Regions from separate parts of the Paenibacillus sp. FSL F4-0243 genome, predicted to be linked through region 1. Evidence: riboswitches for the same ligand, from Rfam matches in the RefSeq annotation. Region 1 holds a riboswitch; each other region holds the start of a gene.
What was found. A riboswitch is a leader RNA that binds a small molecule or an ion and turns the genes downstream of it on or off. The one in region 1 is predicted to bind cobalamin.
Positions count from the first base shown of each region.

Region 2: another riboswitch for cobalamin. It lies ahead of metE (5-methyltetrahydropteroyltriglutamate--homocysteine S-methyltransferase); the one in region 1 lies ahead of NSS87_RS02390 (anaerobic ribonucleoside triphosphate reductase).
Region 3: another riboswitch for cobalamin. It lies ahead of NSS87_RS03955 (S-layer homology domain-containing protein); the one in region 1 lies ahead of NSS87_RS02390 (anaerobic ribonucleoside triphosphate reductase).

Region 1 is NZ_CP150151.1:541,664-544,828, forward strand. It holds gene NSS87_RS02390 (anaerobic ribonucleoside triphosphate reductase) at 1-1,950, opposite strand, end outside; cobalamin riboswitch at 2,167-2,402, opposite strand; gene NSS87_RS02395 (MTH1187 family thiamine-binding protein) at 2,777-3,085, shown strand.
Region 2 is NZ_CP150151.1:5,091,767-5,094,931, forward strand. It holds gene metE (5-methyltetrahydropteroyltriglutamate--homocysteine S-methyltransferase) at 1-1,443, opposite strand, end outside; cobalamin riboswitch at 1,576-1,782, opposite strand; gene NSS87_RS22760 (undecaprenyl-diphosphate phosphatase) at 1,943-2,803, opposite strand; gene NSS87_RS22765 (DedA family protein) at 2,853-3,165, opposite strand, start outside.
Region 3 is NZ_CP150151.1:905,643-908,807, forward strand. It holds gene NSS87_RS03950 (hypothetical protein) at 171-749, shown strand; cobalamin riboswitch at 841-1,042, shown strand; gene NSS87_RS03955 (S-layer homology domain-containing protein) at 1,207-3,165, shown strand, end outside.

The DNA of each region.
Region 1 (3,165 bases):
TTTGGCGGCATTGAAGCGGGTCTGATAGTCGCCAGTTAAATAACCTGTAACTCTGCGCAAACGACGGATGTGCACGTCATTCTCATGTGCGTTGCAGGAAGGACAGTTTGTCCCAATTACGCCTTCGTATCCGCAGCTGGAGCAGCGGTCAATCGGATGGTTAATGCTGAAGTAGCTGACCTGTTGTTCTAGTGCATATTTAATGATTTTGATAAAAGCAGATGGATTGCTGCGGGCATTGCCATTTAATTCGACATAAGAAATAGCCCCGGCATTGCAGTATTCATGGAAAGGAGCTTCCAAGCTGATCTTCTGAGCAGCACCTAGATCGTAGTATACAGGGATGTGGAAAGAGTTCGTATAATACTCACGGTCAGTTACGCCCGGAATAGAACCCAGTACCTTGCGATCAATCTTGGTGAATTTGCCGGACAGGCCCTCTGCTGGTGTTGCGAACAAGGTAATGTTGAGATTAAGTTCCTCACTTTTAAGGTCGCAATACTCCCGCATGTGACGCACGATAGCCACAGCCTTGGCATGGACTTCCATATCCTCGCCATGGTGTTTGCCGTACATGGCTTTCATGCATTCCGCCATACCGATGAAGCCAAGCGACAGACTACCATGCTTCAGCAGTTCGCCTACAGAGTCTTCAGGAGCGAGATTTTCGCCGCCTTCCCAGACGCCTTCTCGCATCATGAAATCGGATGCTTTAGCTTTTTGCGCGCTTTGGATGTGGAACCGATGAAGAAGTCCTTCCAGCGCAATATCCATATAGTGGTTTAGATCCTCATAGAAGCCAGCTTCATCTGCGACGGTACGTCGGCCTGTTACTGTGCCGTGTGCCAGACCGAGCCGAACCAGATTCAGTGTATTAAAGGAAAGGTTGCCCTTCCCGGAGCAATGATTACGCCCAAAACGGTCACCGAGCACTCGGGTGCGGCAGCCCATTGTAGCAAATTCCGTATCAGGATCACTTGGATCATAATACTGCAAGTTGAGCGGAGCGTCCAGATTAGCGAAGTTCGGATATAGTCTGCGTGCAGAACATTCCGCCGCTTTTAGGAACAATTCATAGTTAGGATCGCCTTGCTGTTGATTGACTCCTTGCTTGCATTTGAAGATTTGAATCGGGAACACAGGTGTTTCTCCGCTGCCAAGTCCGTTCATCGTTGCTGTTAGCAGGGAGCTGATCACAAGCTGACCTTCTGGTGAAGTACAAGTACCATAATTGATGCTGGTAAACGGAATTTGCCCACCGGATCGGCTGGACATGGTGTTGAGATTATGTACCATACTTTCAGCCGCTTGCAGGGTTTCAATTTCGGTTTCCTTTAGTGCAAAACGGAATGCTTTTGGATATAACTCCGCCAGATCGGTCCGGCTCATTGTAATCTCGCCCAAAGATTCATTAGCTTGTCCCTCATCAAAATAATCCAGACCCTTGCGGAACAGCTTAGCGAAGGATTTGGTTACATAAGGTGCTAGATCATAGTCGAGTTTATTGGCGGATACGCCGCCATATTGAGCATTTTGCTGGGATTGAAAAATAATTGCTACCAGTGACATAGCTGTCATTATGGAGTTCGGAGGACGAACACTGCCGTTGCCGGTGTTGAAGCCTTCGCGGAGAAGCTTATCGAACGGGATAAAAATGCAGTTAGTCGTTCCGATTGCGTATTGATCCAGATCATGCACATAGACGACATTGTCATCAATGGCTTGCACTAGCTGCGGCGGCATCGTAAAGTTGCGGGCGTACCATTTTGAATATTCACTGCCGAACTTGCTCATTTTACCGGAGAAACTCTCTCCGTTCAAATTGGCATTCTCGCGCAGCAGGTCCAAATCCCGGCTGTCGATAATATCGCGTCCTAAATCAATGAGCTCTTCTAAAAGAACTTCTCGTGCATTTGTTGTACCGTTAAATTGTCTCTCCAACAACGTCATTGTATAGCTCTCCTCTCAGTCTATCGTCCTATCATTAAGAAGTGGGGCCGCATAAGCGGCCGTATATTCATTGTGATCTCATAAAAAAAGCATCCTCTAGCGAGGATGGCAGAAAATGCCCGATGCGTTATGTAAATATCCACACAGATATTTGCAGTGGTCTCTAAGAAGATGACCGCATGCGGACACCGTTCCTGTTCCTCGCAGGCACTCATAGTTGGTGTCGTCGAAACAGGCAGGTCTCCTGGCTTCCGTAGGACCTCTCAGCGCCTTCCCAAGGGGGCTCTTACCCCTCAGTGGCTTCTGCCAGGAGATCTGCCCATCTTAAGCTTAAAAAAGCTTATAAGGGGCATCCGGTTACAGTGGCGGGACCGCAGCGGATTTTCACCGTACTTCCCTATTAAGCTCTAATTCCGATAAAGGATCAAAGCGCCTGTCTCCACTATATTTTGTTGTCGTTAGATAAAAATAACCCAAGATGTTGTGTTTGTAAATAGTTTTTTAGAAAACCCGCGTGGGGAGCGGGTTCTTCAAAAGTACTCCACAAATGATCCACAGGCTGTCCATAAGTAATCCACAATTGATCCACAGGCATATGAAAAATGATTCATAAATTGTCCGAAAAGATGCCACAAAGAGTCCATAAATGTAGTGCAGATGACCCTAGAATTCATGTTAGAAAAAATACTTGTGGCGAAAGTCATATTTCGGAGAATTTTGGGGAAAGAAGAAGGGGCATAATAAAGCTGAGATCATTTGTGGGAGAGCGGTGGAGTTGTTACAATAGAAGGAGACACATACTTTAAAATTCCCAGGAGGTATTCCCATGCCTATTGCTGAAGTAACCGTTATTCCGATTGGAACAGGTAGTACGAGCCTTAGCAGCTATGTTGCGGATATGCAGCGAGTGCTGAAGACGGTAGAAGGGATTACTTATGAGCTTACATCCATGGGTACAATCATCGAAGGGCCTCTTCAGCGTATTTTTGCTGCAGTCGAAGCGCTGCACGAGTCTCCTTTTTCCGCAGGCGCAGAGCGTGTCTCTACCTCACTTAAAATAGACGACCGCCGCGATAAACCCTCCACTAGCCGTGGAAAGCTGGAGTCTGTGGAGCGTAAACTACAGGTGGAATAGCAGTTCGGGAGAGTAGGGAAATAGGGAGAAATAGGCTTGCGTTTCTGGCTGAAAGTTGTATAATATTTTTTGTTTGACAG
Region 2 (3,165 bases), 2.4 Mb from region 1:
TGCATCTGCAATCTGCTCACGAACGAACCCGTCGTAACGCTCTTGATTCCATACGCCTTTACGCCATTTCAACCTTGCCTGGCGCACTTCTACAGTCTGTGGAAAGCTTCCGATTGTTGTCGTTGGCAGAAGTGGCAGCTGCCACTTCTCCTGCTGCACCTTCAGGCGTTCAGCAAAAGGTAGGCTACGTTGGTCTGGTAAATCTGTAAGTCCGAGAACTTGCTCGGCCACATCCTTACGACCGCGTTCAGGAAGTGCACGGAAGGCAGTAAGGGCTTCACGACTGGCTGTCAACGCAGCAGCAGCTTCTGCTGTACCCTCTAAGGCTGCAGCAAGCAGGCCAAGCTCTCTAAGCTTCTCATCAGCAAAAGCTAAAGCAGCCTTAACGGTGGCCTTCAGCTTCACCTCACCCTGAACAGTAACCGGAACATGCAGCAAACTGCAAGAAGGCTGTAGAAGAAGACGGTCAAGCGGTACATGTACACTCAGCTTCTCGATTAGCTGCAGCTTAGCATCCAGATCCGAGCGCCAGATGTTGCGTCCGTCAATAATACCCGCTCCCAGCCACTTATCCTCAGGCCAGCCAAGACGTTCAATCGATGCCAGGTTCGTCCCGCCATCATGGACAAAATCAAGACCTAAACCTTGTACCGGAAGCTTGAACAGTGCCTCCAGCGGTTCAGCAGCTTCAAAGTAAGTCTGCAGAATAATATTTAATCCAGGCACGGATTCAGCAATTTCTGTGTAAATCGAGTTAAGTAAGGATAATTCTGATTCATTAATTCCTGTAACAATCGCTGGTTCATCAATTTGTACCCAGCTTACTCCTTCTTGCTTCAGTTCCTGCAACAGCTGAACGTAAACCGGAAGAAACCGAGCAGCAATCTTCGCAATATCCGCAGATGCAAATCCTTTTGACAACTTAAGGAATGTATAAAGGCCTAAAACCACAGGTTTACCCTCAATTCCCGCTTGGGACTTGGCAAAACGATAAGCAGCCAATGGTTTATTCTCGGTCAGACGCGGCGTTTGTGCACCGATCTCTGGAACGATGTAATGATAGTTCGTATTGAACCATTTAGTCATCTCGCAAGCGGTAGCCTCAGCATTTCCTCTAGCCATCGCAAAATAAAGATCAAGCCCAATATCGCCACCATCATACGCATAACGTGGAGGTACGATCCCGAACATTACAGCTGTATCTAGCACATGATCGTAGAACGTAAAATCATTTACCGGAATTAAATCAATTCCTGCCTCCTGCTGAGTCTTCAAATGCTGAAGCTGAATTCCTGTCATTTCAGTACGGAACGCTTCCTCATTTATTTTTCCCGCCCAGAAGGCTTCCAACGTTTTCTTCCACTCGCGGTTTTTTCCGATTCTTGGATAGCCAAGATTGCTTACTTTTACTTTGTTCGTCACTTTGCAGCTCCCCTTCTCCATCTTCTTATTTTGGACTCGATATCACTTGTATTCCTTTAAAAAAGAGCGCCCTTCCCTAAAAAAGTCAAAGGGAAAGACGCCCATAATATACCTATGGTTAACGTCTAACACCTTCCTATCCTCCGTAGGTGAAGCAGTGCTGTTGAAACAGGCAGGTCTCCTGGCTAGCGGTGTCAGCATCCTTAGCAGTCTTCCCAGCAGTAGTAAATTGCCAGTGACATATGTTGCTATGGACTCTTCCGTTACAGTGGCGGGACCGCATCGGCTTCAAACCGAATTTCCCTATTAAGCCTACCGAATTACTAATTTCCGGCAAGCACCTGTCTCCGATATTGTCAAGCTAAAACGCCATCAGCATCTTTTTAAGGACGGTAAGCGTTTATGCGAGAATTATAAGGATAAAGTGAGTGTCTTAAATCTGATGTCATCATACGTGAAAGCCCCCGTCATCTGCAATAGATTACGGGGGCTTCTGTTATATCGATTCCTTATAACGGATTTAGAAAAACACGAAATATACTACTGCAGCAAGTACTATGCGATATATAGCAAATGGTAAAAGCTTAATCCGGTTGATCAATTTCAAGAAGAAACGCATTGATAATAGTGCAAATACAAAGGCACTGATAAAGCCTGCAATGAAGAACGGCAGGGCATCGATGGTGAAATATTGCCAGTTCTTCATCAGTGAGAGTAAACTGGCGCCTGCCATGATTGGAACAGCCATAATAAACGTGAAATCAGCAGCAGCGCGATGACTCATACCCAGAAGAACACCACCAGAAATCGTCGACCCGGAACGAGAAAATCCCGGCCACAAGGAGAAGCACTGGACCAGACCAACACCTAGCGCCTGCTTATATGTAATCTGATCGACACTCTCCGTTTGAATCTTCTTTGGTCCGAATAGATCCGCAATAATCATTAATACAGCACCGACTACTAGACCGATTAACACGGTGGATGTAGAGAATAAATGCTCGTCAATATAATCATTAAACAGAACCCCCAGCACGCCTGCTGGCACTAAACCTACAAGCACCTGTGTAAGCTTAAGGTGGCCGCCTTTTTCAAGCTGTGGTTGTTGCTCGGTTACAGGATCCAACTGCTTGCGGCTGAAGCGCTTTAAGCCCAGCAATTCAATGAACCTATTTCTAAAAATAACTACAACTGCTAATATTGACCCCAGCTGTATAACCACTTTGAACGTATTGGCCGTATATTGTCCAAATAACTCTGTCGATTTTAACCACATATCATCAACAATAATCATATGACCTGTGGAGGATACCGGAGCAAATTCAGTCAATCCTTCAACAATCCCCAAAATAATAGCTTTAATAATCGTTAATAGCTCCATTTGTTCTCCTCCTTTTAATCATAACTTTTAACTATAAGTCCTTCTCGGCTCAACCTTCGGTGTTCATTTTCCGGCTGCGCTTGCGGAAGAACAAATACCCAAGGATCACTACCCCACCTGCAAGAAGCACGTACACTACGTTGGAGTACATATCCATATACATGGCGATGTCTTCCCAGGACTCACCCAATGCCGCACCAATAAGCACCAGCAATAGATTCCATCCCAGCGTACCAATCGTTGTGAAGATCATAAACACTCCAAATTTCATGCCCGACATCCCTGCAGGGATCGAAATCAAACTACGCACTAGTGGAACCATCCGACAAAATAATACGGTCCAATAGCCATATTTGTCAAAC
Region 3 (3,165 bases), 360 kb from region 1:
CCTTAGTACTTTGGTGCTTAGATGAACACGTACACCTCCATGAATTCGTTGTAAACGCTTACCAAATACCCTAACATAGAATAATTTCAACGAGTACCTTACTAATTTGTGGTAAATTCATATATGAATTAGTGATTTGCAGTGATTCCAAAGTTATGGAGGGCAATCCAGTGAGCAGATTTCATTACATAGGCTCGGCTACAGAGCTTCCGTTAGGAGAAAGAGGCAGTGTACCGTCAGTAATGACATATAATGAAATGAAAAATTCCCCGGAGTATAAGAAACAAAGAGAGGCTCTGCGCCTGCAAGGTATAATTCCTTTGGATGACATCGCAGATCTGTCTCATTTAAGAGATGAGGACTGTCTTGTATACGACTCGGAAGAAGATGCAGCGGGTATTTTTATAGAGGAACTTGGGTATTGGAACGATGAGATTCGCAAGCATTTTCGGAGTCCGTATGTGTACCGGATTTCACCGAATTGGGGCGGCTTCTCTGTATCCCCTAAGCTAAAAGATACTCTACCGGGATCGTATAACGCCTCACTCAAGTGTTGTCGGGAGTTATTTAGGCTTATGACAGATTATGGGGTATCTGGTGCCGAGTTCGAGCTCTATACATGCTGGGCTGAGGAAGAAGGGCTCCCACGTAATAAAAAGTATGATCGAATCTTTGATTTGGCCTCTTTGTCACTGGAGGAGGGTTTTGAGCTGAGAGAAAAAGAGTATATTGTGGTTAGAATGATTTGATATTCAATAGGATTATCGCTAACTACTCGTTATACAAAAAACAAATATTGCATGACAAAAGCAACTATATTAGATATGATGAAGCATGGAAAAATTAATATTAGCAATAGGTGCCAATTATGAATGTTTCGGAAATACAATCATAGATTGGTTAAATGGAAAGCGGGTGTGAATCCCGCGCGGTCCCGCCGCTGTGAAAGAGGAGTCCTTGCAAGGTACCACTGGGAAACTGGGAAGGTAGCAAGGGTGATGATACTTGAGCCAGAATATCTGCCTGTTTCTGATACACCGTTAAACTCTACGAGCGATAGAGAGGTGTTTGATATAGTATATGCCTGCTATTGTTGCGGTTCACTATCTTAAACCTCTTGACGTTATGTTGAGTGGTTTTTTTGTAGTGCTATGAAAGTTTATTCTGTTTTTTAACATAGGAAGAGAAGGGAAGGGTTATGGAAACATGAAGAAAAATAAGTTTTTAGCTTGGTTACTTATTGTAGCAGTATTTATCACGACGTTCTCTACAAGTGTAATCCCGGCTCATGCGAATGAAGCAATTGCCGATAGTGCAGTTGTAACAACAGAGGTTGATCAAGCTCTAGTAGAGCAGATTAATGCGCTAGTACAAGAGCCAGATACAGAGAAGCCTACGATTTCAATAGAAGGTATACAAGATAAACAGGAAGTATCCAGTAAAGATGTAAGCTTCAAAGTAGTGGTTACAGACAATGTCTATAAAGACATTATTCCAGTAGTAAAGCTGAACCAAGTCGTTCTGTCAGCTACTAATGATGAGTACAAAGCATCTCTAAACCCAGGTAGTAACGTAATCGCAGTAACAGCTATAGATGGCGCAGGAAACAAAGCAGATAATGTAACCTATCAGGTTACTTATAAAATCACTGCTAAAGAACAGTTAGATAAAAGCTTGGCCTACATCGTTAACACCGTAAAGAATCCTTCATTTGGAACAGGTAGCGGAGAATGGTCGATTCTTTCTCTAGCACGTGCGAACTACAAAGTACCAAGTGGTTATTATGATCTCTACTACAATAATGTAACTAAGATGGTTGAAAGTTTATTGGCAACAAATAATGGTAAACTCCACCCATATTTCAGTACAGAGAATTCCAGAGGGATTTTAGGTCTTGCATCTATCGGAAAAGATATCACGAATGTTGCAGGATATGATCTGAGAACTGCGCTCGCTGATTATCAATTGGTTAAGAATCAAGGGATTAATGCTCCTATATTTGCTCTGATTGCCTTAGATACTCGAAATTACGATATTCCTGTAGTTGAAGGGGATAAAGAGCAAACCACAAGAGAAAAACTGATTCAGCTCATTTTAAGTAAAGAAATAACCAATGGTGGATGGGCTTTTTTTGGTTCTCGGGCCGAAGTCGATATGACTGGAATGGCCGTACAAGCTCTTGCGCCTTATTATGATAATCCGAATGTAAAAGCTGCTGTGGATCGGGCAGTCGCATGGTTGAAAGATAACCAAAACAGTCAAGGTGGATATTCAAGTAGCGAAAGCATCGCACAAGCTATTGTTGCTTTAACAGCAATTGGCATAGATCCACACAGTGACCCAAGGTTTGTTAAAGAGGGTAAATCCCTAATTGATGCGTTATTAGCCAACTCTGGACCTGATGGTGGCTTTAAGAGTAGACCAACAGGAGCAGTAAATGGTATGGCAACAGATCAAGGTACATATGCACTGGTTGCTTATGATCGTCTGATCAATCATAAGAATCGTCTATATGATATGTCTGACGAAAAGCCGGGACCTGTTCAACCAGAAGATCCGAAAGAAAAAGAAATAGAGTTACCTTCGGGTGATAAGCCGGAAGTTGTAATCAAAGATGATGCTCATGATTATATCATTCCGATCAGCTCTGGAGACAGCAACAAGGAAATAACGGTAGTTATTCCTAAAGATCAACAATCGAAGGTTAGTGTCAGTTTACTTAGTAACAGCGATCTTCCTCAGATAGAGGCTACCAAAGGTGACGTATCTGTAGTCATTCCAAAGGGTGCAAAAGTTACAAGTGGGGATGCCTCTGCGATTGAATTGATCTCTCCTTTAACAGGCACAGAATCTGAAATAAAAGATAGTCTGAACCAGGTTATTTCTCAGGACAAGAAGCTGGAGAACATTATCCAAGCTTTTTCCATGGGTGGCAATGCAAAGGTAGAATTCAGTCACTTTATTACGTTAACCTTTAAGGACCTTAAAGGAAAAGATGTAGCCTATATTCAAGACGGCACACCTCATGCGATTCAAAAATTTGCAAGTGACGCCTTAGGTTTGGCAAGCGGCAAGTCAGAGTATGCATACGATAATGGAAATGATTTAATCGTAAAAACCAATCACTTCACTGATTACATTGCGTACACCTCCAGCGCAGTACAA